Regions from separate parts of the Kitasatospora papulosa genome, predicted to be linked through region 2. Evidence: riboswitches for the same ligand, from Rfam matches in the RefSeq annotation. Region 2 holds a riboswitch; each other region holds the start of a gene.
The links. A riboswitch is a leader RNA that binds a small molecule or an ion and turns the genes downstream of it on or off. The one in region 2 is predicted to bind cyclic di-AMP.
Positions count from the first base shown of each region.

Region 1: it holds a riboswitch for cyclic di-AMP, as region 2 does, so the genes downstream of both, OG362_RS18860 (LysM peptidoglycan-binding domain-containing protein) here and OG362_RS03295 (M23 family metallopeptidase) in region 2, are expected to answer to the same signal.
Region 3: it holds a riboswitch for cyclic di-AMP, as region 2 does, so the genes downstream of both, OG362_RS07455 (M23 family metallopeptidase) here and OG362_RS03295 (M23 family metallopeptidase) in region 2, are expected to answer to the same signal.
Region 4: it holds a riboswitch for cyclic di-AMP, as region 2 does, so the genes downstream of both, OG362_RS14740 (M23 family metallopeptidase) here and OG362_RS03295 (M23 family metallopeptidase) in region 2, are expected to answer to the same signal.

Region 1 is NZ_CP108452.1:4,315,409-4,321,164, forward strand. Features, by position in the region: gene OG362_RS18850 (cytochrome P450 family protein) at 1-1,091, shown strand, start outside; gene OG362_RS18855 (transglycosylase family protein) at 1,197-2,195, shown strand; cyclic di-AMP (ydaO/yuaA leader) riboswitch at 2,486-2,659, shown strand; gene OG362_RS18860 (LysM peptidoglycan-binding domain-containing protein) at 2,660-3,352, shown strand; gene eno (phosphopyruvate hydratase) at 3,680-4,966, shown strand; gene OG362_RS18870 (FtsB family cell division protein) at 5,061-5,531, shown strand; gene OG362_RS18875 (DUF501 domain-containing protein) at 5,620-5,756, shown strand, end outside.
Region 2 is NZ_CP108452.1:776,444-782,199, reverse strand. Features, by position in the region: gene OG362_RS03305 (DUF6126 family protein) at 102-275, shown strand; gene OG362_RS03300 (tyrosine-protein phosphatase) at 285-1,109, opposite strand; cyclic di-AMP (ydaO/yuaA leader) riboswitch at 1,522-1,682, shown strand; gene OG362_RS03295 (M23 family metallopeptidase) at 1,686-2,588, shown strand; gene OG362_RS03290 (SGNH/GDSL hydrolase family protein) at 2,752-3,579, shown strand; gene OG362_RS03285 (STM4011 family radical SAM protein) at 3,637-4,620, opposite strand; gene OG362_RS03280 (STM4012 family radical SAM protein) at 4,629-5,756, opposite strand, start outside.
Region 3 is NZ_CP108452.1:1,821,474-1,827,229, forward strand. Features, by position in the region: gene OG362_RS07440 (bifunctional acetate--CoA ligase family protein/GNAT family N-acetyltransferase) at 1-315, opposite strand, end outside; gene OG362_RS07445 (HPr family phosphocarrier protein) at 481-762, shown strand; gene OG362_RS07450 (GntR family transcriptional regulator) at 962-1,666, opposite strand; gene OG362_RS07455 (M23 family metallopeptidase) at 1,902-2,693, opposite strand; cyclic di-AMP (ydaO/yuaA leader) riboswitch at 2,707-2,874, opposite strand; gene OG362_RS07460 (M16 family metallopeptidase) at 3,078-4,460, opposite strand; gene OG362_RS07465 (M16 family metallopeptidase) at 4,487-5,756, opposite strand, start outside.
Region 4 is NZ_CP108452.1:3,415,520-3,421,275, forward strand. Features, by position in the region: gene OG362_RS14730 (PrsW family intramembrane metalloprotease) at 1-83, shown strand, start outside; gene OG362_RS14735 (aldo/keto reductase) at 103-1,047, opposite strand; gene OG362_RS14740 (M23 family metallopeptidase) at 1,221-2,261, opposite strand; cyclic di-AMP (ydaO/yuaA leader) riboswitch at 2,273-2,425, opposite strand; gene OG362_RS14745 (PP2C family protein-serine/threonine phosphatase) at 2,659-3,816, opposite strand; gene OG362_RS14750 (MerR family transcriptional regulator) at 3,951-4,697, opposite strand; tRNA gene OG362_RS14755 (tRNA-Met) at 4,812-4,885, opposite strand; gene OG362_RS14760 (FAD-binding oxidoreductase) at 5,292-5,756, shown strand, end outside.

The sequences.
Region 1 (5,756 bases), 3.5 Mb from region 2:
CCAAGAACCCGGCCCACCACGCGGGGTCCGCGACCGCCAAGGGCAGGACGGGTATCCCCGGGGAGCGGAAGGCGGAGCTGATGACGCATCTGCTGAACATCGACCCGCCGGACCACACCCGTCTGCGCCGGCTCGTCTCCAAGGCGTTCACCCCGCGCCGGGTCGCGGAGTTCGCGCCGCGCGTGCAGGAGCTGACGGACCGCCTCATCGACGGCTTCGCCGATAAGGGGGAGGCGGACCTCATCCACGACTTCGCGTTCCCTCTCCCCATCTACGCGATCTGCGACCTGCTGGGCGTGCCGCGCGAGGACCAGGACGACTTCCGGGACTGGGCGGGCATGATGATCCGGCACGGCGGGGGCCCGCGCGGTGGCGTCGCCAGGTCGGTCAAGAAGATGCGCGGCTATCTCGCCGAGCTCATCCACCGCAAGAGGGAGGATCCGGGCGACGACCTGATCTCGGGGCTGATCCGGGCGAGCGACCACGGCGAGCACCTCACCGAGAACGAGGCCGCGGCCATGGCGTTCATCCTCCTGTTCGCCGGTTTCGAGACGACGGTGAACCTGATCGGCAACGGCACCTACGCCCTGCTGCGCAACCCGTCCCAGCGCGAGCGGCTGGAGCGCTCCCTGGCGGCGGGGGAGACCGGACTGCTCGCCACGGGCGTCGAGGAGCTGCTGCGCTACGACGGGCCGGTGGAGCTCGCGACATGGCGCTACGCCACCGAGCCCGTGAGCCTGGGAGGACAGGACGTCGCGGCCGGGGACCCCGTACTCGTGGTTCTGGCCGCCGCGGATCGGGATCCGGACAGATTCCAGAATGCGGACACCCTGGATCTCGCTCGGAGTGACAATCAGCATCTGGGCTACGGCCACGGAATCCACTACTGCCTGGGGGCTCCGCTGGCCCGCCTGGAGGGTCAGGTGGCTCTGGCGACACTGCTGCGACGCCTCCCCGACCTGCGGCTCGCCGCGGAACCTGCCGATTTGCGCTGGCGCGGCGGGCTCATCATGCGTGGACTGCGCACCCTTCCGGTGGAGTTCGGTACCGGACAGCCGTCCGCGAAAGGTGACACTCCGTCAACTCTGTGACTTTCGCGTGATCTCCGCTGCATCGACTTGTGACACACGTTCGAGTAGGGCTAGGTTCACCGTTCGACTCACCCGTCACATGTCAGTCACACGGAAGGCAATCCCATGGGCTCCGCGACCGGCAGACACCGTCGCCCTCGCCAGGCACCCGCCATCGTCGTCGCCGCAGGCGTCACCGGTTCGGCCATCGCCATCCCGCTGCTCGGTGCGGGCGGCGCGCAGGCCGCCGACGCCACGACCTGGGACCGGGTCGCAGAATGCGAGAGCGGCGGCATGTGGAGTGCCGACCTGGGCAACGGCTACTACGGAGGCCTGCAGTTCTCGCAGGACACCTGGAACGCCTACGGCGGCACGGAGTACGCGTCCCGCGCCGACCTCGCGAGCCGCTCGCAGCAGATCGCCGTCGCCGAGAACGTGCTGGACGACAAGGGTCCGCAGGCGTGGCCCAGCTGCGCGGTGATCTCCGGGCTGGCCCTGGACGGGACGCTGCCGGGCGTCGACCCGGGTGGCGAGCCGTCGGCTGAGCCCTCCGGCACCGCCACGGAGACCCCCTCCTCCGACGCGTCGGACCAGGCCGCATCGAAGGACGACGCGGACGCGAAGAGCGACGCGGAGCCGAAGGGCAAGGCCAAGGACAAGGGCAAGGCCGCCGGTGGCACGGCGGACACCGGCGACGCCGCGGGCAGCGCCGACGCGTCGCCGTCCGCCACCCCGTCCTCCGGGACGTCCGGGGCCTCCGGCGCGGCGAAGGGTGACGCCGCGAAGGGTGACGCCTCGACGGGCGGGAAGCACCGCGGCACCCCCGCTCCCGAGAGCAGCGCCGGGTCGGCGCTGGACGAGGGACGCGAGTCGGGCCGGCACGCCTCGCGGGGCGACTCGGAGGCCCGTCAGGGCGCCGCGGAGGCGTACACCGTCCGCGAGGGCGACAACCTCTGGGCGATCGCCGACGCGCAGGAGCTCCCGGGTGGCTGGACCGCTCTGTACGAGGCGAACAAGGACGAACTGGGCTCCGACCCGGACCTCATCCTGCCCGGCCAGAGCCTGAACCTCGACGCCGGCGCGGACGCTCGGGACGCCGCGGCGGAGACCGCTGCGGCCAACTGATCAAAAGCGGGAAAACACCCCGAAAGCGGGGGCAGTTAAGAGACCTATGTCCACTTATGCGTAAGTGAGACATGGGTCTCTTTGCTTCAACTGGTGCGCCCTGTCCGTCCGGTCCGTCCATTTTGGCCATGACCTGCGAAAACGAACCGCAAGGCCGGAGCGTTAAGGGCTGATTAGCCGTTATGTCCATCTTTGAATGTCGGGGTTGCGTGTGTCTACGGTCGGAGCCGCTCGCACCGCGGGCACCTTCGACCGTCACGCCGAATCCTGCCGTCGGTCGAAGGGGACCGACGCGTAAAGCGCCGTAGGCAGGAGCGGGGGACCCAGGTAAGTGCCGGCAGCCCGGCCGTCGGAAGGCGGAGGGGACACCGGCTGGGGGTGAAGCCGTCCGCGAGAGCGGGTGGCCGGGCAACTCACAGGCCCGAACCCGACAGCTCACCTCGTAGGCGTCGGTGAGGAGAACCATGCTGCTTTCCAGCAAGGGCAAGCACCGTCGCCCGTCCAAGGCCGTCCGTATCGCGACCCTGGCCGGTGTCACCGGTGCTGCCGTCGCCGTACCGCTGATGGGTGCGACCGGCGCCTCCGCCGCCTCCGTCGCCACCTGGGACGCCGTCGCCCAGTGCGAGTCCGGTGGCAACTGGTCCATCAACACCGGCAACGGCTACTACGGCGGCCTGCAGTTCTCGCAGTCCAGCTGGGCGGCCGCCGGTGGCACGCAGTACGCCGCCCGCGCCGACCTGGCCACCAAGGGCCAGCAGATAGCCGCCGCCGAGAAGCTTCTCGACCTGCAGGGCCCGGGTGCCTGGTCCTGCGCCGGCGCCGGCGGTCTGACGAACGACGGCGTGGACCCGGGTGTCGACACCGGCTCCGCCAAGAACGGCGACACGGACCCGCAGGCCGCGCCGGAGCGCAAGGCCGAGCAGCCCACCACGCGCAGCGAGAAGCGCACGGCCCCCGAGAAGACCGTCACCACCCCGACCGGCCAGAAGGTCGAGAAGGGTGACGGCGAGTACAAGGTGAAGGCCGGCGACACCCTGAGCAAGATCGCCGACGCCGAGAAGGTCAAGGGCGGCTGGGAGAAGCTCTTCAAGCTGAACGACGACATCGTCGACGACGCCAACCTGATCTTCCCGGGTCAGCAGCTCCACCTGAAGTAGTCCTGAACGACCCGGGGTCCCCCTCCTGCCCCGGCGGCCCGGCCCGGCGCGCATACCCCCCGCGCGCCGGGCCGCGGTCGTGCGGAGGTCCTTCGGCGGGTGTGATCCGGGTGTGATTGCCCACCCGTCCTGAGGGGCAGCGTTCAATTCTTGTGGTTACTTGCCAGTAGAATTCTGGAGCTTTGCCCGTTATGCAGGCCCTTGGGTCCTTTTTCGTCCCAGGGGGCGGGCTGACGGCCGACGCAGCGGGCCGAGACGGTTAGGCTCGTGGCGCAAGGCCACAGTGACCCTGCCCAACCAGTGTCAGATCCCAGAAGGAGATGCCTCGTGCCGTCCATCGACGTCGTCGTAGCCAGGGAAATCCTCGACTCCCGGGGCAACCCCACGGTCGAGGTCGAGGTTGGCCTCGACGACGGCAGCACGGGACGTGCTGCTGTTCCGTCCGGCGCCTCCACCGGCGCGTTCGAGGCCATTGAGCTTCGCGACGGTGACCCCAACCGCTACCAGGGCAAGGGCGTCGAGAAGGCCGTCCTCGCCGTGATCGAGCAGATCGGCCCGGAGCTCGTCGGCTACGACGCCACCGAGCAGCGCCTCATCGACCAGGCTATGTTCGACCTGGACGCCACCGAGAACAAGGGCTCCCTCGGCGCCAACGCCATCCTCGGTGTCTCGCTGGCCGTGGCGCACGCCGCGTCCGAGGCCTCCGACCTCCCGCTGTTCCGCTACCTCGGCGGCCCGAACGCGCACCTGCTGCCCGTTCCGATGATGAACATCCTGAACGGCGGCTCGCACGCCGACTCCAACGTGGACATCCAGGAGTTCATGATCGCGCCGATCGGCGCCGAGTCCTTCTCCGAGGCCCTTCGCTGGGGCGCGGAGATCTACCACACGCTGAAGAAGGTCCTGAAGACCAAGGGCCTGTCCACCGGTCTCGGTGACGAGGGCGGCTTCGCCCCCAACCTCGAGTCGAACCGCGCCGCCCTCGACCTCATCCTCGAGGCCGTCAAGGAGGCCGGTTACGTCCCGGGCCGCGACATCGCGCTCGCGCTCGACGTCGCCGCGTCCGAGTTCTACAAGGACGGCGTCTACGAGTTCGAGGGCAAGTCCCGCTCGGCCGCCGAGATGACCGAGTACTACGAGGAGCTCGTCTCCGCGTACCCGCTGGTCTCCATCGAGGACCCGCTGTACGAGGACGACTGGGCCGGCTGGAAGGTCATCACCGACAAGCTCGGCTCCAAGGTGCAGATCGTCGGTGACGACCTCTTCGTCACCAACCCCGAGCGCCTCGCCCGCGGCATCGAGGAGGGCTCGGCCAACGCCCTGCTCGTCAAGGTCAACCAGATCGGTTCGCTGACCGAGACCCTCGACGCCGTCGAGCTCGCCCAGCGCAACGGCTTCAAGTGCATGATGTCCCACCGCTCCGGTGAGACCGAGGACGTCACGATCGCCGACCTCGCCGTCGCCGTGAACTGCGGCCAGATCAAGACCGGCGCCCCGGCCCGCTCGGACCGCGTCGCCAAGTACAACCAGCTGCTGCGCATCGAGGAGATCCTCGACGACGCCGCGGTGTACGCCGGTCGTTCGGCGTTCCCGCGGTTCCGCTTCGAGGGCTGACAGCCCGAGTCCGGAGCACCAGCCTCCGTCCGTCCCCGCATCCGGTCCCGTACCGTGTGCGGGGACGGACGTGCGTAACGGGGAGGCGTGAGACATGGCCGGGAAGGACCGCGACCGGTTCTCCACCGCGACCAGGCTGCGGCTGCTCGGGGAGCAGACGGCGGCCCGTGTCTACCGGTCCCAGAACCGCCGCCAGGCCCGGCGCTCCCGGCTCACCGGCCGGGCCGCGTTCCTCGCGCTGATCGTCTGCTCGCTGGTGGTCGCCCTGGCGTACCCCATGCGGCAGTACATCTCCCAGCGCGACCAGATCGCGGAGCAGGAGCGGCTCTCGCAGGAGGCCCACCGTCGGACCGAGGAGCTGCGTGACGAGAAGGCGCGGCTCGAGGACGACGCGTACGTCCGCCGTCTCGCGCGCCAGCACCTGCACTACGTGCTGCCCGGCGAGACCGGCTATACCGTGGTCGACCCGGACGCGGCCGATGTGCGCCGCGGCGAGCCGGGGGCGACGGGGCGGCCCTGGCACTCGAACCTCTGGGACGGCGTCGACAGCGCCGACCGGGAATGACCCCGTACCGGTGCGGACCCCGGGGCACGCGTCGTGCCCCGTCCCCGCACCGATTCATACAGTCCGACCGATGACATTCAAGGCAGGCATGGACACGCCCCCTCCGCAGACCGAATCCACCACGCCCACCGCTGTGGACATCGCCGCGTTCGAGCTCCAGCTCGGCCGGCCGCCCCGTGGGCTGCGCGCCATCGCGCACCGTTGCCCGTGCGGCAACCCGGACGT
Region 2 (5,756 bases):
CGGCAGGCCCCGCACCGTGCGATTCCTTCGTCACGCCGACCGCCACCCCGACCGCCACCCAGACCGTCACCCCGACCGGCAGGCCGGGAGAGAGGACTGACATGTCCGATTCGGAGCACTACGACCCGCTCACCCCGCGCCGGCAGAAGAGCGCGGACACCCAGGAGCGGCGGATGCCCCGAGGTGTCGTGATCCGGCTCTTCGCCTACCTGGTGGCCGGCCATGTCATCGCGGCCTTCCTCTTCCTCCTCTTCACGGTCGCCGGTAAGGGCTGAGCCCCGGCGTCACGCGTCCTCGACGAGCCGCTCGCGCAGCCTCGCGCGGGTCTCCGGGCCGATCTTCAGCCCTTCGGTGAGGTAGCGGTCCGTGCTGCCCCAGATCTCCTCGATGGTCGAGAACGCGGCGGCCAGGTACTCGGCCTCCGCGCCGAAGAGCGGATCGAGCAGTTCCAGCACCTCGTCGGACATTCCCGCCGACGAGGTGTCGCTGCGCCGGATCCGGTAGCGGCGGTGCGCGTCGTTCGACTTGAGGTAGTCGGCCTCGATGGCCTCCTTCTCGACGCCGACCGCCAGCAGGGAGACCGCGATCGAGAGGCCCGCACGGTCCTTGCCCGCCGCGCAGTGCATCAGGGCCGGCACGCTGTCCTCCGCCAGCGCGTGGAGCACGCGGCTGTGTTCGGCGGTGCGGTCCTTGATGATCGAGCGGTACGAGGCGACCATCCGTTCCGTGCCCTTGCCGTCCGCCAGGATCGAGCGCAGCTGCTGGATGTTCCCGTCGCGCACCAGCCGCCAGAACTCCGCCCCGTCGGCCGGGTCCGAAAGGGGAATGCTCACATTCCGGACGCCGGGCAGTTCCACGTCGAGGCCGTCCAGCTTGTGGTCGGCGGCGTTGCGGAAGTCGAAGATCGTGTGCAGGCCGAGCCCGGCGAGGAACGCGGCATCGGTCGCGGTGGCGTGCGCGAGGTGCCCGCTGCGGTAGAGGCGCCCGTAGCGCACGGTGCGGCCGTCCACGGTCGGAAGCCCGCCGACGTCGCGGAAGTTGCGGACGCCGGTCAGGTCGACGTCCTTGGGTCCGTGGCCGGCCGGCGGGACCTCTGGCAGCTGCGTCACAAGGGCTCCTGGGGTGTCGGGCGTCGGCGCCGCTCGCCGACGGGGCACGCTCGCGACGATACGACATGGCTGCATCGGGCAACCGTCTCGGTCGTGGCGGCCGGGGTAGCGCGGAGGCGACCGGCGGCAACATGTCCGTATTGATGCATTTAGCAGAACATGCCCCGCTTGTACGGGAGATGGAGTGAGGCGGGTGAGCGGGATCATATCCGTGACGGTGTGTGGTGAACGCGCCGACGGGTATTCCGGACCCCGCGCGGAAAGCCAAGATCCGTAATCCACGCAGTGTGACGGGAATTCCGCGAAGGAAATGAAGCGAGTATTCCGGTTCCCGGCCGGCGGCTTGTTCGCGGCGTCCCGGCTCGCTTACGGTCACCATCAATCCGGACGGAACGCCTAATCCTGCCGCCGCCCGGAATCCGCACCGACTCACGTGTGGCAGGAGCGGGGGAACCAGGTAGGCCGCCGTCCGGAGCGATCCGGCACGGCTAGGGGTCAAGTCGCGATTCACGCGGCCGGACATCTCCAGTCCGAACCCGACAGCTCACCTCGCAGGCGCCGGAGAGGAAATCCCCCATGCCCGCAAAAGGCAAGCACCGTCGTACGAAGACCGGCCCGATCTCCCGAGGCGTTCTTGCCGCGGGTACCGGTGGCGCCGTTCTCGCCCTCCCGCTGATCGGCGCCACCGGCGCCCACGCCGCCGAGCAGGCGGCACCGGCCAAGCCCGTCGCCGCCCAGAGCGCTCCCGCTGCGGCGGCTAAGGGTTCCCCGAAGACCTACTCCGTGGTCTCCGGCGACTACCTGGCCAAGATCGCGGCCGACCACAAGGTCAAGGGCGGCTGGCAGAAGCTGTACAAGGACAACCGTGACGTCGTCGGCGGGAACCCGAGCCTGATCCTCCCGGGCATGAAGCTGACGCTCGGCGCCAAGGCGTCCGGCCCCGCGGAGGCCGCGCCCTCCAAGGCCGCCCCGTCCACGGCGAAGAAGTCCGCCCCGGCCGAGAAGGCGGCGGCTCCGGCCCAGGAGGCCGCCGCGAAGACCACCGGCTCCGGCGCGTCGGAGAGCGCCTCCTCCGGCTGGACCGCACCGGTCGAGAACGCCAACGTCACCACCCAGTACCGCGCCTCCGGCGCCAGCTGGTCCAGCGGCTACCACACCGGCTCCGACTTCCAGGCCGCCTCCGGCACCAGCGTCCGGTCCATCGGCGAGGGCACCGTGGTCTCCGCCGGCTGGAGCGGCTCGTACGGCAACGAGGTCGTCATCCAGCACAGCGACGGCATGTACTCGCAGTACGCCCACCTGTCCTCGCTCGAGGTGACGACCGGTCAGACCGTCACCGGCGGTCAGCAGATCGGCCTCTCCGGCTCCACCGGCAACTCCACCGGCCCGCACCTCCACTTCGAGGTCCGGACCGGCCCGAGCTACGGCTCGGACGTCGACCCGATCGCCTACCTGCGTTCGCACGGCGTGTCCATCTGAGGGCACACCACCTGAGGGCCGGAGGAGGGGCGGTGCGCCGAGGCGCACCGCCCCTCCCCTTATTCCTGCTTTACCAAAAACTGACCGGGTGGTCTTTCTCACCACCCGTCAACCCCTTATTACGGTCGCGTAGGTCACATTCGAAGGTGCAAGATAAGCCCTTGTGGCAGACGATTCGAGAAACAACATACGAGGCATCATCGGGTCGTACGCGGCGATTGGCGACAGCTTCACCGAGGGCGTCGGCGACCCCGGCCCCGGCGGGACCCTCGTCGGCTGGGCCGACCGGTTCGCGGTTATTCTCGCGGACCAGCTTCCGGTCCCCGACGCGATGGTCGGCCCCGTGGACGACCCGCACGGGTATTTCCGGTACGCCAATCTCGCCGTACGCGGACGCCTCCTCGACCAGATAGTCGAGGAACAGGTCCCCCGCGCCAAGGAGCTGGCACCTGATCTGGTGAGCTTCTGCGCGGGCGGCAACGACATCCTCCGTCCCGGCTCCGACCCGGACGACGTGGCCGAACGCTTCGAGCGCGCGGTGGCCGACCTGACGCGATCGGTCGGTACCGTCATGGTCACCACCGGCTTCGACACCCGTGGGATCCCCGTCCTCAAGCACCTCCGAGGCAAGATCGCCATGTACACCGCGCACGTCCGGTCCATCGCCGACCGCTACGACTGCCCGGTGCTGGACCTGTGGTCCCTCCGGTCCGTGCAGGACAGGCGGGCCTGGGACAACGACCGGCTCCACCTCTCGGCCGAGGGGCACACCCGCGTGGCGCTGCGCGCCGCCCAGGTCCTCGGCCTCGACGTGCCGGCCGACCCCGACCAGGTGTGGCCCCCGCAGGCGCAGCGCGGGGCGCTCGAGGTGCGGCGCGACGACATCCAGTGGGCGCGCGAGTACCTCGTCCCGTGGATCGGCCGCCGGCTGCGCGGAGAGTCCTCGGGTGACCACGTCGCGGCCAAGCGCCCCGACCTGCTGCCGCTCTGACCGCGCGGCACCCGACGCCTCGTCGGGCCCCCGCCCCGAAGTAGTGTCCGCAGCCGTTCAGCGGCTGACGAACGGGAGCGGGCGCCGCGACGGGCCCGGTGACACGGGCCCGTCCGGAGCGGACGCCCGTGCCGGGCCGGCGGGCGGGGGCGTGCAGGCCGGCGCCGGTGCCGGGCCCGGGGGCATCCGTACCGGATCGGCGGGTATCCGCTCCAGCACTCCGCCCGCGAAGACGTCGTACAGGGGCAGCGTCTCCAGGTGCACATAGCCGATGTGGCAGTCGCAGACGTCGAGCGGGCAACCGCGCGGGCCGAGTGCGTCCCGGTAGCTGCCGTCGTAGAGATTTCCCAGCTCGGCACGGACGAAGTGGCAGCGGCGCACCGTCCCGTCGCCGTCCACCGAGACGACCGACTCGCCGGTCCGGCAGGGCAGCCCGGCCGAGCGGTGCGGGTGCCTGCTGTAGGGGAACAGCGGGTCCAGGGCGGTCCAGCGGTTCGCCTGCTCGTCCGTGTAGGTGTGCCCCTCGGCGGCGTTGACCCAGAGGTACACCTCGGGCGGCAGTGCGGAACGCAGACGGCGGGCCTCCTCCAGGTGTTCGTCGAGACCGACGATCCCGACGCTGTGACGCACCCCGAGGGCCGTCAGCTCCCGGCACCGGGCGAGGAACCGCTCGTACGGCGTCTGGCCGGGGTGGTAGGTGCACCACAGGGCGACCTTGTCGCGGTCCGCCTCGGCCAGCCAGCCGGTGCGGCCACTGAGGTTGGTCTGGATGGCGACCCTGCCGACATGAGGCAGCAGGGACATCTCGACGAGTGCCCTCCTGTACCAGGACCGCACCAGGCCCTCCCCCCACGGGGTGAAGAGCACGGACAGCCGGTCACCGGTCTGTGCGGCGGCCCACGCGGTGAACCGCTCCAGGGCCGCCCGGTCCCCCCGCAACTGCTCCCCGGTGTCCCGCCGCTTGGCGAACGGGCAGTAGGGGCAGTCGTAGTCGCACGAGGCCAGCGGCCCCCTGTAGAGGATGGTCAGTTCCGTGTTCACGGGGCGGCTCACTTCGCCTCGTACGCGGCCATCGCGGCCCGGACCGCCGGGGAGAACAGCTCGGGGCCGAGCGCGTCGGAGTGGGCCAGGCCCTCGGGGGAGAGACGCAGCAGGCCGGAGGCCGCCGGACCGCCGGCCGGAGAACGGCCGGACGCCGATCCGGCGGACGGCGAGCCGCCGTCCGCCGGATCGGCCAGCCAGCCCCGCGCGGCGAACCGTTCCAGCTCGGCCGGGAAGTCCTCGTACGGATCCGACCCGAAGCGCTCGCGGTACTCGGCGGAGCGCATGCCCTCGGCCTGGAGCAGCGACTGCAGCAGATGCCGGCGGCGTGCCTCCTCACCGTCGACGTACCGGCCGACCTCCGCCCGGGAGAAGTCCGTGGTGGTGGTGAAGCCGTCGATGATGCCCCGGATCTCGCGCATCTCCACCGCGTAGTCGAAGGAGTAGTGCAAGGAGGAGGTGTACGAGCGTGCCCCGCAGCCGAGCCCGATCATGCCGTCGGTCTGGCAGGCGTAGTCGTCAGGACCTGCGGGCGGTGCGTCCGCACGGCGGAACATCCGCATCGACACCTGCTCGTACCCATGGGCCAGCAGGTGGTCACGGCCCGCCCGGTACAGCCGCAGCCGCTGGTCGTCCCATGCGGCGTCGGGACCCCCCGCCTCCTGCGCCGCCGCCCCCAGCCGCCCGAGGCCGGTCAGCGGGCGCACGTACAACGGGTAGAGGTAGAGCTCCTCCGGACTCCAGGCCAGGGCGGCGTCCAGCGAGGTGCGCCAGGTGTCCTCGGTCTGCCCCTCGATGCCGTAGATCAGGTCGATGTTGAGGACCGGGATGCCGGCCTCACGGATCCTGCCGAGCGCCGCCTCCACCTCGGAGCGGTGCTGCGGGCGGACCGCGGCCCTGGCCTCCGCGTCGACGAAGCTCTGCACGCCGATGCTGACGCGGGTGGTGCCCCGGTCGGCGAGGACGGCGAGCCGGTCGGCCGTCGCCGTCGAGGGGGACGTCTCGACCGACAGCGGCACGGCGCTCAGGTCGGCGCCCATCCGCTTCTCCGCGATGTCGCAGAGACGCTCCAGCTCGCCGGCGGTGAGGAAGGTGGGCGTACCGCCACCGAACGCCGCGGAGGTGAAGCGCACCGG
Region 3 (5,756 bases), 1.0 Mb from region 2:
GCCCCGGTCGTCGATCCGGTCGTAGCGGACGGTGGCGATGAACTCGCCGCCGACCGTGACGGCCAGCCCCACCCGGTCGACGTAGTCGTGATGGGTGAAGCGGTGCACGTCCCGGGCGGAGAGACGTGGATACGGGGCGAAGAAGCGGTAGTACTTCGACTCGTCGGACACCTGCTCGTAGAAGCTGACCAGCCGCTCGGCGTCGTCCGTGGTGATGGGCCTGACGCGCGCGGTGCCACCGTCGCGGAGCACCACGTCCGCCTCCCAGTGGTCGGGGTACGCGTGATGCGGACTCTGCTCCGGAGTGGGCTCCATGGGCAAAGCCTACGGCCCGGGGCACGGGTCGCGGCCGGACGGTGACAGGGGCACGCTGGGGAGCCGGCGGGCGGTGGGCGACCGGTCGGCCGGTACCCGGCACAGCAGTCCGCACCGCATGAGAGACTGGTCTAGACAACTCATCGTTACGTGAAGGGCAGAACCATGGCTGAGCGCCGCGTCAACGTCGGTTGGGCCGAGGGCCTGCACGCCCGCCCCGCTTCCATCTTCGTCCGTGCCGCCACGGCCTCCGGCGTTCCCGTGACGATCGCCAAGGCCGACGGCAACCCGGTCAACGCCGCGTCGATGCTCGCGGTGCTCGGCCTGGGCGCCCAGGGCGGCGAGGAGATCGTGCTCGCGTCCGAGGCCGACAACGCAGAGGTCGCCCTGGACCGTCTGGCGAAGCTGGTGGCCGAAGGGCTCGAGGAGCTCCCGGAGACCGTCTGATCCCGGCCACTTCCCGCCGGAATCATTTTCATGGAAAGCCGCGGCACCCCCAGGGGGTCTGCGGCTTTCTCTTTTTCCGGATCCGGATCCGGCACCGCACACTCGCCGAAACGGCATACACAGCACCCGCAAAAACCTGAATCAGGGCAGCGAAAAGAAAGCCCTCCGGCAATTACTCTCTTTGTATACGGCGCAATTGTTAATGGCGGACTCCCGCGATGTTTACGGGGTGTTGCGAACTTCTCACCCGGGCCGCGCCCGCCGCGCGCACGGAGTGGTCCGGGCGCCGCAGCCGGTGCGCGGCGGCGGCCCGCTCCGCGTGCTGGGCGGCGAGTGCCCGGGCCCGCTCCGCGTCACGACGCGCGACGGCGTCGACGAGGGCGCCGTGTTCGGCCCACGAGTCGGCGGGGCGGACCGGCGCCTCGACGGCGTACATCCAGGCGATCTTGTGCCGGAGCTGGGTGAGGAGCGCGATCAGCGCGGGACTGCCCGACGCCTGGGCGAGCGTCTCGTGGAACCAGCCTCCCAGGGAACGCAGGTCCTCCCCCTCACCCCTGCGCACCCGCTCCTGCCCGAGCCTGACCAAGCCGCGGAGCACCTTGAGATGTGCCTCGGTCCGGCGCTGGGCGGCTCGGGCGGCACCGAGGGGCTCCAGGAGCATGCGCATCTCGAGGAGGTCCGCGGCCTCCTGCTCCGTGGGTTCCGCGACGCAGGCGCCGGCGTGCCGGCGGGTGACCACGAACCCTTCGGACTCCAGGGTGCGCAGCGCCTCTCGCACCGGGACGCGGGAGACGCCGTACCGGCGCGCGAGCACCTCTTCGGTGAGGCGGCCACCCCGCTCGAAGACACCGGAGACGATGTCGTCACGGATTGCCGTGCATACCGAATGTGCGGGAATGCGCATGTCCGAACCTCCGCCTTAATCCCCGCGAAACGCGGCCGATCGACGCCTGTTCTGTGACTCTATTGCAACCGGCCTGAATTTCCGACGGCGGGGTGGAATCCATGGATATCTTTTGGCCAGGAAGCACTTCCGCGAGGACTCCGGCGGGCGCCTTCGAAGGTGACACGACGAAGGCCCCGGCGGATGCCGGGGCCTTCGTCGTGTCCGTCCGGACACGGTGTCGCGCTGCGTGGGGTCAGACCTGGACGCCGTGGGCACGGAGGTAGGCGACGGGGTCCATGTCCGAGCCGTACTCGGGGGTGGTGCGGGCCTCGAAGTGCAGGTGAGGACCGGTGGAGTTGCCGGTCGAGCCGGAGAGGCCGATCTGCTCGCCCGAGACGACGCTCTGGCCGACGGAGACGCCGATCGAGGAGAGGTGGCCGTACTGGGTGTACGTGCCGTCCTTCATCCTGAGCACGATGTTGTTGCCGTACGCGCCGCCCCAGCCGGCCTCGACGACCGTGCCGGCGCCGACGGCGAGGACGGAGCTGCCGGAAGCGGCCTGGAAGTCCACGCCGGAGTGGCTGCCGGAGGACCAGAGGGCGCCGCCGGACCGGTATCCGGTGGTGACGTGGGATCCGGCGACCGGCAGGTGGAAGGCGTTCAGCCGGGCGCGCTCGGCGGCGCGGGCGGCACGTGCCTTCTCCTCGCGGGCCTCCTTGGCGCGGGCCTCGGCCTTGCGCTCGGCCTCGGCCTTGGCCTCCGCCTTCGCCTTGGCTTCGGCCGCGGCCTTCGCGGCGGCGTCCGCCTGCTGCTTCTGGGCCTTCGCCTGGGCCTCGATCTGGGCGGCGAGGGTGGTGTCGAGGGCGACGGTCTGGGTGAGGCCGGTGCTGCCGGCGGTGACCTCGGAGTCCGCGGCGAGGGCCGGGGAGGCCGTGGCACCGATGACGCCGGTGGTGGCCAGGGCGGCGATGCCGGCGACCTTGGCACTCTTGCGCGTCAGTCGGCTCGGGGCACGGTGCTTCCCGGTGGCACGGATGAACGCCATGGAGGGGCTGGTCCTTTCCTTCCTTCTCGCCTACCGGGTTAGCTGACGGGTTCGGAGCAGGAAGGTCTCCTACGGGCCGCCGGACCTCTGACGAGGCACGGAGATCCGATTCACCCCAGGGACTTCGTGGGTCCCCGGCTCCCCAGGCTCGCGCCTGACGGGGACTCGGCGATGGCTGTCCGGCGCCGCGGGCGCGGCAGTCGTCCGGCGGACAGCCGGGCCGACGCTAGAGCGGGGCGCTTTCCCTCACCAAACGGAAAGGGCCTTTTGTCGCACATCCCACAGGATGAATGACGCTATAGACCCCAAAACAGACACATGGCGGGGCCCCGGCGAGCGCATGCCCGCCGGGGCCCCGTCATGTCCTGTTCTGTCGGCCTTCGGTCAGCCGCTGACGACCGAGACCTCGCCGATGCCGAGCGCCCTGACCGGCTCCGCGATCTGCGCGGCGTCCCCGACCAGGACGGTGACGAGCCGGTCGACGGGGAACGCGTTGACCACGGCGGCGGTCGCCTCGACCGTGCCGGTCGCGGCCAGGCGGGCGTACAGCTCGGCCTGGTAGTCGTCCGGAAGGTGCTGCTCCACCTGGTCGGCGAGGGTCCCCGCGACGGAGGCCGCCGTCTCGTACTTCAGCGGGGCGACGCCCACGAGGTTCTGGACGGCCGTCTCGCGTTCGGCGTCGGTGAGTCCCTCGGACGCCAGGGTGCGCAGGACCTTCCACAGGTCGTCGAGCGCGGGACCGGTGGACTCGGTGTCGACCGAGCCGCTGATGGCGAGCATCGCTGCGCCGGTCGCCCCGGAGGAGGAGCCCGGCGCGGTCGAGCGCAGCACCTGGCCGAACGCCCGGACACCGTAGGTGTAGCCCTTCTCCTCACGCAGTACGCGGTCCAGCCGCGAGGTCAGCGTGCCGCCCAGGCAGTACGTGCCGAGGACCTGGGCCGGCCACACGCTGTCGTGCCGGTCCGCGCCGATGCGGCCGATCAGCAGCTGCGTCTGCACGGCTCCGGGACGGTCCACGATGACCACGCGGCCCGTGTCGTCCGCGGTGATCGGGGGAACGGGCCGGGCCTGTCCGGCGTTGCCCGACCAGTCCCCGACGGTGTCGGCGAGCAGCGCGTCCAGGTCCACCCCGGTGAGGTCGCCGACGACGACCGCCGTCGCCGTGGACGGACGGACATGGGCGTCGTAGAAGGCGCGTACGGCGGCCGCGTCGATCCGGCCGACCGTCTCCTCCGTGCCCTGGCGCGGACGCGACATCCGTGCCGTGGCGGGGAAGAGCTCCTTGGAGAGCTGCTTGGCGGCCCGACGGGCGGGGTTGGCCTGCTCGTGCGGGATCTCGTCGAGCCGGTTGCCCACCAGCCGCTCGATCTCGCTCTCCGCGAAGGCCGGGGCCCTCAGGGACTCGGCGACGAGGCCGAGGGCCTTGGCCAGCCGGGAGACCGGGACCTCGAGGGAGACGCGGAGACCCGGGTGGTCCGCGTGGGCGTCCAGCGTGGCACCGCAGCGCTCCAGCTCGGCGGCGAACTCCTCCGCGGAGCGCTTGTCCGTGCCCTCGGACAGGGCGCGCGCCATGATCGTGGCCACACCGTCCAGGCCCTCCGGCTCGGCGTCCAGCGGGGCGTCGAGGAAGATCTCCACGGCGACGATCTGCTGGCCGGGCCGGTGGCAGCGCAGCACGGTCAGCCCGTTGGGCAGGGCGCCACGCTCGGGCGCGGGGAAGGCCCAGGGACGGGCCTCGCCGGCGGTCGGCTGCGGGTGGTACTCCATCGCTACTCCAGTCACGGCGGCGTCGGTCACTTGTCGGCCCCCTCGTGCGCGTCGGTGCCGTCGGCCCCGTCGGTCTCCTCGGCCGCCTCGACCGGCTCGTAGACCAGGACCGCACGGTTGTCGGGGCGCAGATGCGCCCGGGCGGCGGCCTTCACCTCGTCGGCCGTCACGTCGAGGACGCGGCCCACGGCGGTCAGGGCGAGCTGGGGATCACCGAACAGGACGGCGTACCGGCAGAGTTCGTCCGCGCGGCCGGCGACCGTGCCCAGCCGGTCCAGCCACTCGCGCTCCAACTGCGCCTGTGCCCGCTCCATTTCCTCCGGGGTCGGGCCCTCCTCGGCGAAGCGGGCCAGCTCCTCGTCGACCGCCGACTCGATCTGCGGCACCTCGACACCGCCGGACGTCTTGACGTCCAGCCAGCCCAGCGAGGGTGCGCCGGCCAGCCTGAGCAGCCCGAACCCCGCGGCGACGGCCGTACGGTCACGCCGGACCAGGCGGTTGTGCAGCCTGGACGACTCGCCGCCGCCGAGCACGGTCAGCGCCAGATCCGCGGCGTCGCACTCGCGCGTACCGTCCTGCGGCAGGCGATAGGCCGCCATCAGCGCACGCGCGGGGACCTCCTCGCGGACCACTTCGCGCAGCTGCTCGCCGATGATGCCGGGCAGCGAGCCGTCGCGCGGGGGCTGCTTGCCGTCGTGGGAGGGGATGGAACCGAAGTACTTCTCGATCCAGGCGAGCGTCTGCTCCGGGTCGATGTCCCCGACGACGGAGAGGACCGCGTTGTTCGGCGCGTAGTACGTGCGGAAGAACGCCTGCGCGTCCTCCAGGGTCGCCGCGTCCAGATCGGCCATCGAGCCGATCGGCGTGTGGTGGTACGGATGGCCCTCCGGGTAGGCGAGCGCGGTGAGCTTCTCGAAGGCCGTGCCGTAGGGAACGTTGTCGTAGCGCTGACGGCGCTCGTTCTTGACGACGTCCCGCTGGTTCTCCATGGACTCCTCGTCGAGCGCGGCGAGCAGCGAGCCCATCCGGTCGGCCTCGAGCCACAGGGCCAGCTCCAGCTGGTGCGTGGGCATCGTCTCGAAGTAGTTGGTGCGCTCGAAGCTGGTCGTGCCGTTCAGGGAACCACCGGCCCCCTGCACCAGCTCGAAGTGCCCGTTCCCCTTGACCTGGCCCGAGCCCTGGAACATCAGGTGCTCGAAAAGGTGAGCCAGGCCCGTGCGTCCCTTGACCTCGTGCCGGGAGCCGACGTCGTACCAGAGGCAGACCGCGGCGACGGGGGTCAGATGGTCCTCGGAG
Region 4 (5,756 bases), 2.6 Mb from region 2:
AGCTCCCCGCGCCGCACCGGCACTACGGCGGGCCCAACCCGTACATGGACGACGGCGGGCGGCGGACCCCGCCGCCCGCCTGAGGTCGTCCCGCGGGTGGCTTCAGGCGGATGCCTCGGTCAGCTCCGCGAGCTCCTGCTCACTCAGCCGGAGGCCTGCCACCGCCACCAGCGCGGGCAGCTGTTCGACGGTACGCGCGGAGGCGATGGGCGCGGTGACGGTCGGCCGGGAGGTCAGCCAGGCGAGGGCGACCGTGGCGATCTCGGCGTCGTGCTCCTGGGCGATCCGGTCGAGCGCGGCGAGCACCTTGCGGCCGCGCTCGGTCTCCAGGTGCTTGCCGGCGCCCTCGGCCCGCGCGCTCTCGACGGTCGTCCCCGGCCGGTACTTGCCGGTGAGGAAGCCCGCGGCGAGCGCGAAGTACGGGACCGCGGCGAGACCGGCGGCGGCCGCCGTGTCCTGGAGGGCGCCCTCGTAGGTGTCGCGCGAGACGAGGTTGTAGTGCGGCTGGAGCGCGACGTAGCGGGCCAGGCCCTCGCGCTCGGAGAATTCCAGGGAGGCCCGGAGCCGCTCGGGGCTGATGTTGGAGGCGGCGATCTCGCGCACGGTCCCCGCCTTCACCAGCTGGTCGAGCGCGGTGACGATCTCCTCGACGGGGACGCTCTCGTCGTCGAAGTGCGTGTAGTACAGATCGATGTGGTCGGTGCCGAGCCGGCGCAGGGACGCCTCGGCCGCCGCCTTGATCGTGGTGGGCGAGAGCCCCTTGTACGAGGGGTGGGCGCCGACCTTGGTGGCGATGACGACGTCGTCGCGGCGGGAACGGGCCGCCAGCCACTTGCCGATGAGGGTCTCCGACTCACCACCCTCGTTGCCCGGGATCCAGGCGGAGTAGGAGTCGGCGGTGTCGATGAAGTTGCCGCCGGCCGCGACGTACGCGTCGAGGACGGCGAACGTCCGCTCCTCGTCGGCGGTCCAGCCGAAGACGTTGCCGCCGAGGGCGAGGGGAAAGACCTGAAGGCTCGATGAACCGAGCGGGCGCAAAGACGTCATGCCCAGGAACAACCAGCCGGCGGAGGCAACTATTCCGTTCCGCCGGCGGCGTGCCCGGCCACCGCCGCCCGCTCCCGGCCGCCACGGCCCCGGACAGGCCGACGGCCCTGACGTCGGGGGGTCGTGCGTCAGGGCCGCCGGGGTTCTGCCGCGCCGGTCGTCGGCGCGTGGGATCAGATCGTGAGGCCCTTGCCGCGGAGCCAGGCCATCGGGTCGATGCCCGTGCCGTCCGCGGTGTGGACCTCGAGGTGCAGGTGGGCGCCCGTCACGTTGCCGGTGGCGCCGACCCGGCCGATGGTCTGGCCGGTGGTGACCTTCTGCCCGGCGGACACGTCCATCGAGGACTGGTGGCAGTACCAGACCTCGGTGCCGTCGTCGAGCTCAAGGACCGTGCGGTAGCCGTACGAACCGGAGTAGCCGGCCGACTTCACCGTGCCGCTGTGCACGGCCTTGACCGGGGTCCCGGTCGGGGCCGCGAAGTCCAGCCCGGTGTGGTGCCCGGAGGACCACATCGAACCGGCCTGGCCGAAGGTCGAGCTGATGTAGTACGACGAGGTCGGTACGGCGTAGCTGGCGGCGAGCTTGGCGAGGCGCTCGGCCTCCGCCTTCTTCTCCGCCGCTTCTTCCGCCGCCTTCTTCTTCGCGGCGGCCTCGGCCTCGGCCACGCTCTGCTGCTTCGCCGCCTGGGCCGCGGCCGCCTCGGCCGCCGCCTTCTCCTGGGCGGCCTTGGCCTCGGCGTCGGCTCCGGCCTGCTGCTGCTCGGCCTGCTGGAGGATGCGGGCGCGCAGCGCCTCACCCGCGTCGGTGGCGCCTCCCTCGGCCTCGGCCGCGGTGATGCCCGCGGTGGTGAGGGGGGAGGAAGCGGCGACCGTCTCGTGGTCCGAGTCGGAGTCGCCGGACATGAACGCGCCCACGCCGGGCAGGGACTTGGCGTCAGGAAGATTGTCCGCGATGGAATCGGGAAGAGAGATGGAGACCGGCGGCTTGCTCTGCGCGGTGGCCATGCCACCCGCACCGACGGCCGCGATGACCCCGACGCCGAGGACGGTGGAGCTACGGGCGAGGCCGCGCTGCTTGGCTACGCGATGCCGGCCGCGTACGGGACGGATGGACTCCTCGGTGGGGTTCCATTCCTCCCACGTCCTGCCCTCGTCTCCGAAGCTGTCGGACCTGAAGGGTGACGGGGCCTCGGGGGCAGGCTGGTTGGACGCCACGTGGGCGCACTCCTTTCCTTCCTTCTCGCCTACCGGGTTAGCTGACGGGTTCGGAGCAGGAAGGTCTCCTACGGACCCCTTCGTCTCTCGCGAGACACAGGTGTCCGATTCACCCCATGTAGGTGGTTCCCCGGTTCCCTTGCGGAATTCGGCGCTGCGCACGGTGCCGCCTCTTGCGACGGCAGGTACAACCGCGCTGCGTTATCGAACGTTAATAGACACACGGGCCCGATTCCAAGCTGTTCCCATAGATCATTGACGCCCCTGGCCTGGACTTACAGGGGTCAATCGGGCGCAAAAGGGCGAGTTGAACGCGCATATTCCAGCCGTCAGTTTCTGACGGTGCGTCAAATGTTATGCGGAGCGGGGTCCTTCGACTACCGACGGTGGTGACCGTTCATTCACTGTCCCGTCGCACGATCTTCACGGTGGTCCGGCGCCCCTGCTGACCCCTCGCCGGGCGGGCGACCGCGAGGAGCGCCAGGTCGTCCGTCGACCGGCCACCCGTGTGCAGCCGTACGTCGTCCGTGAGCGCGGACAGCAGTTCCTCGGGCCCCGGGAAGAGCCGGCCACGAAGCCGGTCCGCCGGGTCGTAGAACGCCCCCTTCACGTCCCGCGCCTCGGAGAGCCCGTCGGTGAACGCCAGGAACATCGCCCCGGCCGGCAGCGTCCACTCGTCGGCCCGGTCGGGCCACGCTCCGAGCCCCATCCCGAGCGGCAGGGCGGGCTCGGTCGGCACCAGCACGTCGAGCGAACCGTCGGGGTGGAGCACGAGCGGCTCGGGGTGGCCGCGGTTGATGACCTTCAGGGTGTCCGAGCCGACCGGGATCTCCGCCAGCACCGCGGTGACGAAACCCTCCATCGAGTCGAGCCCGCCCCGCCGCGAGCCCTCCCGGGCCAGCGCCCGCTCCAGCCGCTGGGCGACCCCCTCCAGCGACCTCTCCTGCTCGGCGGCCTCCCGGAACGCCCCGATCACGACGGCCACCGCCGCCACGGCGTCCAGACCCTTGCCCCGGACGTCCCCGACGACCAGTCGCACCCCGTACGGGGTGTCCGCGGCGGCGAACAGGTCACCGCCGACGAACTCGTCCGCCTGGGCCGCCTCGTACCGTGCCGCGACCTCCAGCCCTCCGATCCGGTCCTCGGGCGTCGGCAGGACCGCGCGCATGGCGGTCTCCGCGATGACCCTCGCCGAGGCCAGCTGCTCGTTCCCACGGCGCACGACGCGGTTGATGACGAGGGAGAGCGCGACGACGGTCACCAGGGTCAGCAGGTCCGTGATCGACACGACCCCGGCGAGCGCGCCGTCGGACGACCGGAGGACGAATACGACGAGGGCGGCGGCCACGCCGACCCTGACGGTGCCGGCCAGCGAGAAGAACGGGGCGGCGATCAGCGGAGCCGCGGTGAAGAGGGGGACCGCGGTGACCTCGGCCGGCGTTCCGAGGTCGAAGGCCACCCCGGCACAGATCATCAGGGCGGGCAGCGCACGCACGAACCGCCGGGAACGGGAGCCCCCGCCCACGTCCCTACGCCGCCCGTCCCGCTTCCCCACCTGTGTACTCCTGCCCGCTCCACCCACGGCTGCGGACGGTATCGCGCCCCGACCCGGCCGTCCGGAGCCGCGCCGAAGGGCGACGCGTCATGGGCCGAAGGGACGAGCGCGCCCGGAGCCTGGTTCTCCGGGGGTCAGTCGGAGAGCCGGTGCTGCGCGTAGATCGTCAGTGCATCCCGTACGAAGACGGCGGTTCCGTCCCCGTGGCGATCGTAGTTCCTCCCGAAGCGCGGATCGGCGACGTACATCTCCCCGAGCCCGGTCACATAGGCGCGGGTCACCTCGGCCGTCGCCGACAGCCACGCGCAGTGCCGCCGCGCGATGTCCTGCGCCTCCTCGCCGCCGGGCTCCATACCGGCGGCCCTGGCCACCCCGTAGTCCCGGGCGATCTCCTCGTGCACGCCCTGGAAGCGGGCGCGTTCGGCCTCGCTCAGCCCGCGCCACCACCGGCCGCTCCGCTCGTACGCCTCCCGGCCCCAACGCTCGGTGACCTCCTCCTCGTACGCCGTGTGGTCGAATCCGTCGAACACTTCCTCGGCCATGAGTTCCTCCCCTTCCTCGGTCCTGCGCAGAGTGGTCCGCACCGAGGCGATCTGCCGCCCGATGCGCTCCCGTTCCTGCTCCAGCAGGCGCAGATGGGTCCGAAGAGCCGTCGCGGTGTCCCGCTGGCCCTCCAGGACGTCCTTGATCGCGGGCAGCGGGAGCCCCAGTTCCCGCAGCAGCAGGATGCGCTGGAGCCGGACCAGGGCCTCCTGGTCGTAATAGCGGTAGCCGTTGGCGCCCTTGCGGCTCGGCTCGAGGAGACCGACGTCTCCGTAGTGCCGCAGGGTCCGGCTCGTGGTGCCGGCCCGCCGGGCGATTTCCTGTATGGACCACTCCATGCCGGAAACGCTAGATCTTCACGCAGCGTCAAGGTCAAGCCCGACGCCACCTGTGGGGCGACGGCATACGACAGAGGCCCGGATCCTTGGAAGGATCCGGGCCTCTGTCTTCAGTAGCGGGGACAGGATTTGAACCTGCGACCTCTGGGTTATGAGCCCAGCGAGCTACCGAGCTGCTCCACCCCGCGTCGTTGTGAGTACAACTCTACGTCATCCAGGAGGGTGCTCCGACCATGTTTGGCCGCCGCACCCCCGCACCCTTCTCCCCGGAAGAGTCGAACCGAGTGGATCGCAACTCCAACAGAGTTTGATGCAGGAGGAGTTGGATCACGGAGCGGCGCACCCACGGGAGTTTCCACATCCCCGGATCCGGCATCCCGCCCGGCCCCGGCCTCCCCGGCCGCGCCACGCCCGACCCGAGGCGGCGCTCCGCGATTGCGCCGCCCCCGGAGCGGCGGGACGCTGGACGTGAGAACTTTTCGGCGTCCGTCCCGTCCGCCCGGCGCCCCCGGGTGCCGGCGCCGACCGGTGAACCCCTCCGCGACGGGTGGTACAGGAGCAGACCCGGACGCATGTGCGCGCTAGGAGACGATCATGGACGGCGCCCTCCTCGAGACGATGCGAACCGCTCTGCGCGGACCGGTCATCGGCCCGGACGACCAGGCGTACGGGCAGGCCCGTACGGTCTACAACGCCATGATCGACAAGAAACCGTCGGCCGTGGTCATGTGCCGCGACACGGCGGACGTCATCGAGGCCGTGAAGTTCATCCGCGCGAACGACCTGGACGTGGCGGTCCGGGGCGGTGGACACAGCGGCCCCGGACTGGGCCTCTCCGACGGCGCGGTCACCCTGGACCTCTCCCCCATGCGCGGCGTGCGGGTCGACCCGGCCACCCAGACCGCCCAGGCCGACGGAGGTGCGACGCTGGGTGACTTCGACCACGCCACCCACGCGTTCGGACTCGCCACCCCGGCGGGGATCATGTCCACGACCGGGATCGGCGGGCTCACCCTCGGTGGCGGACACGGCTACCTGACCCGCAAGTACGGCCTCTCC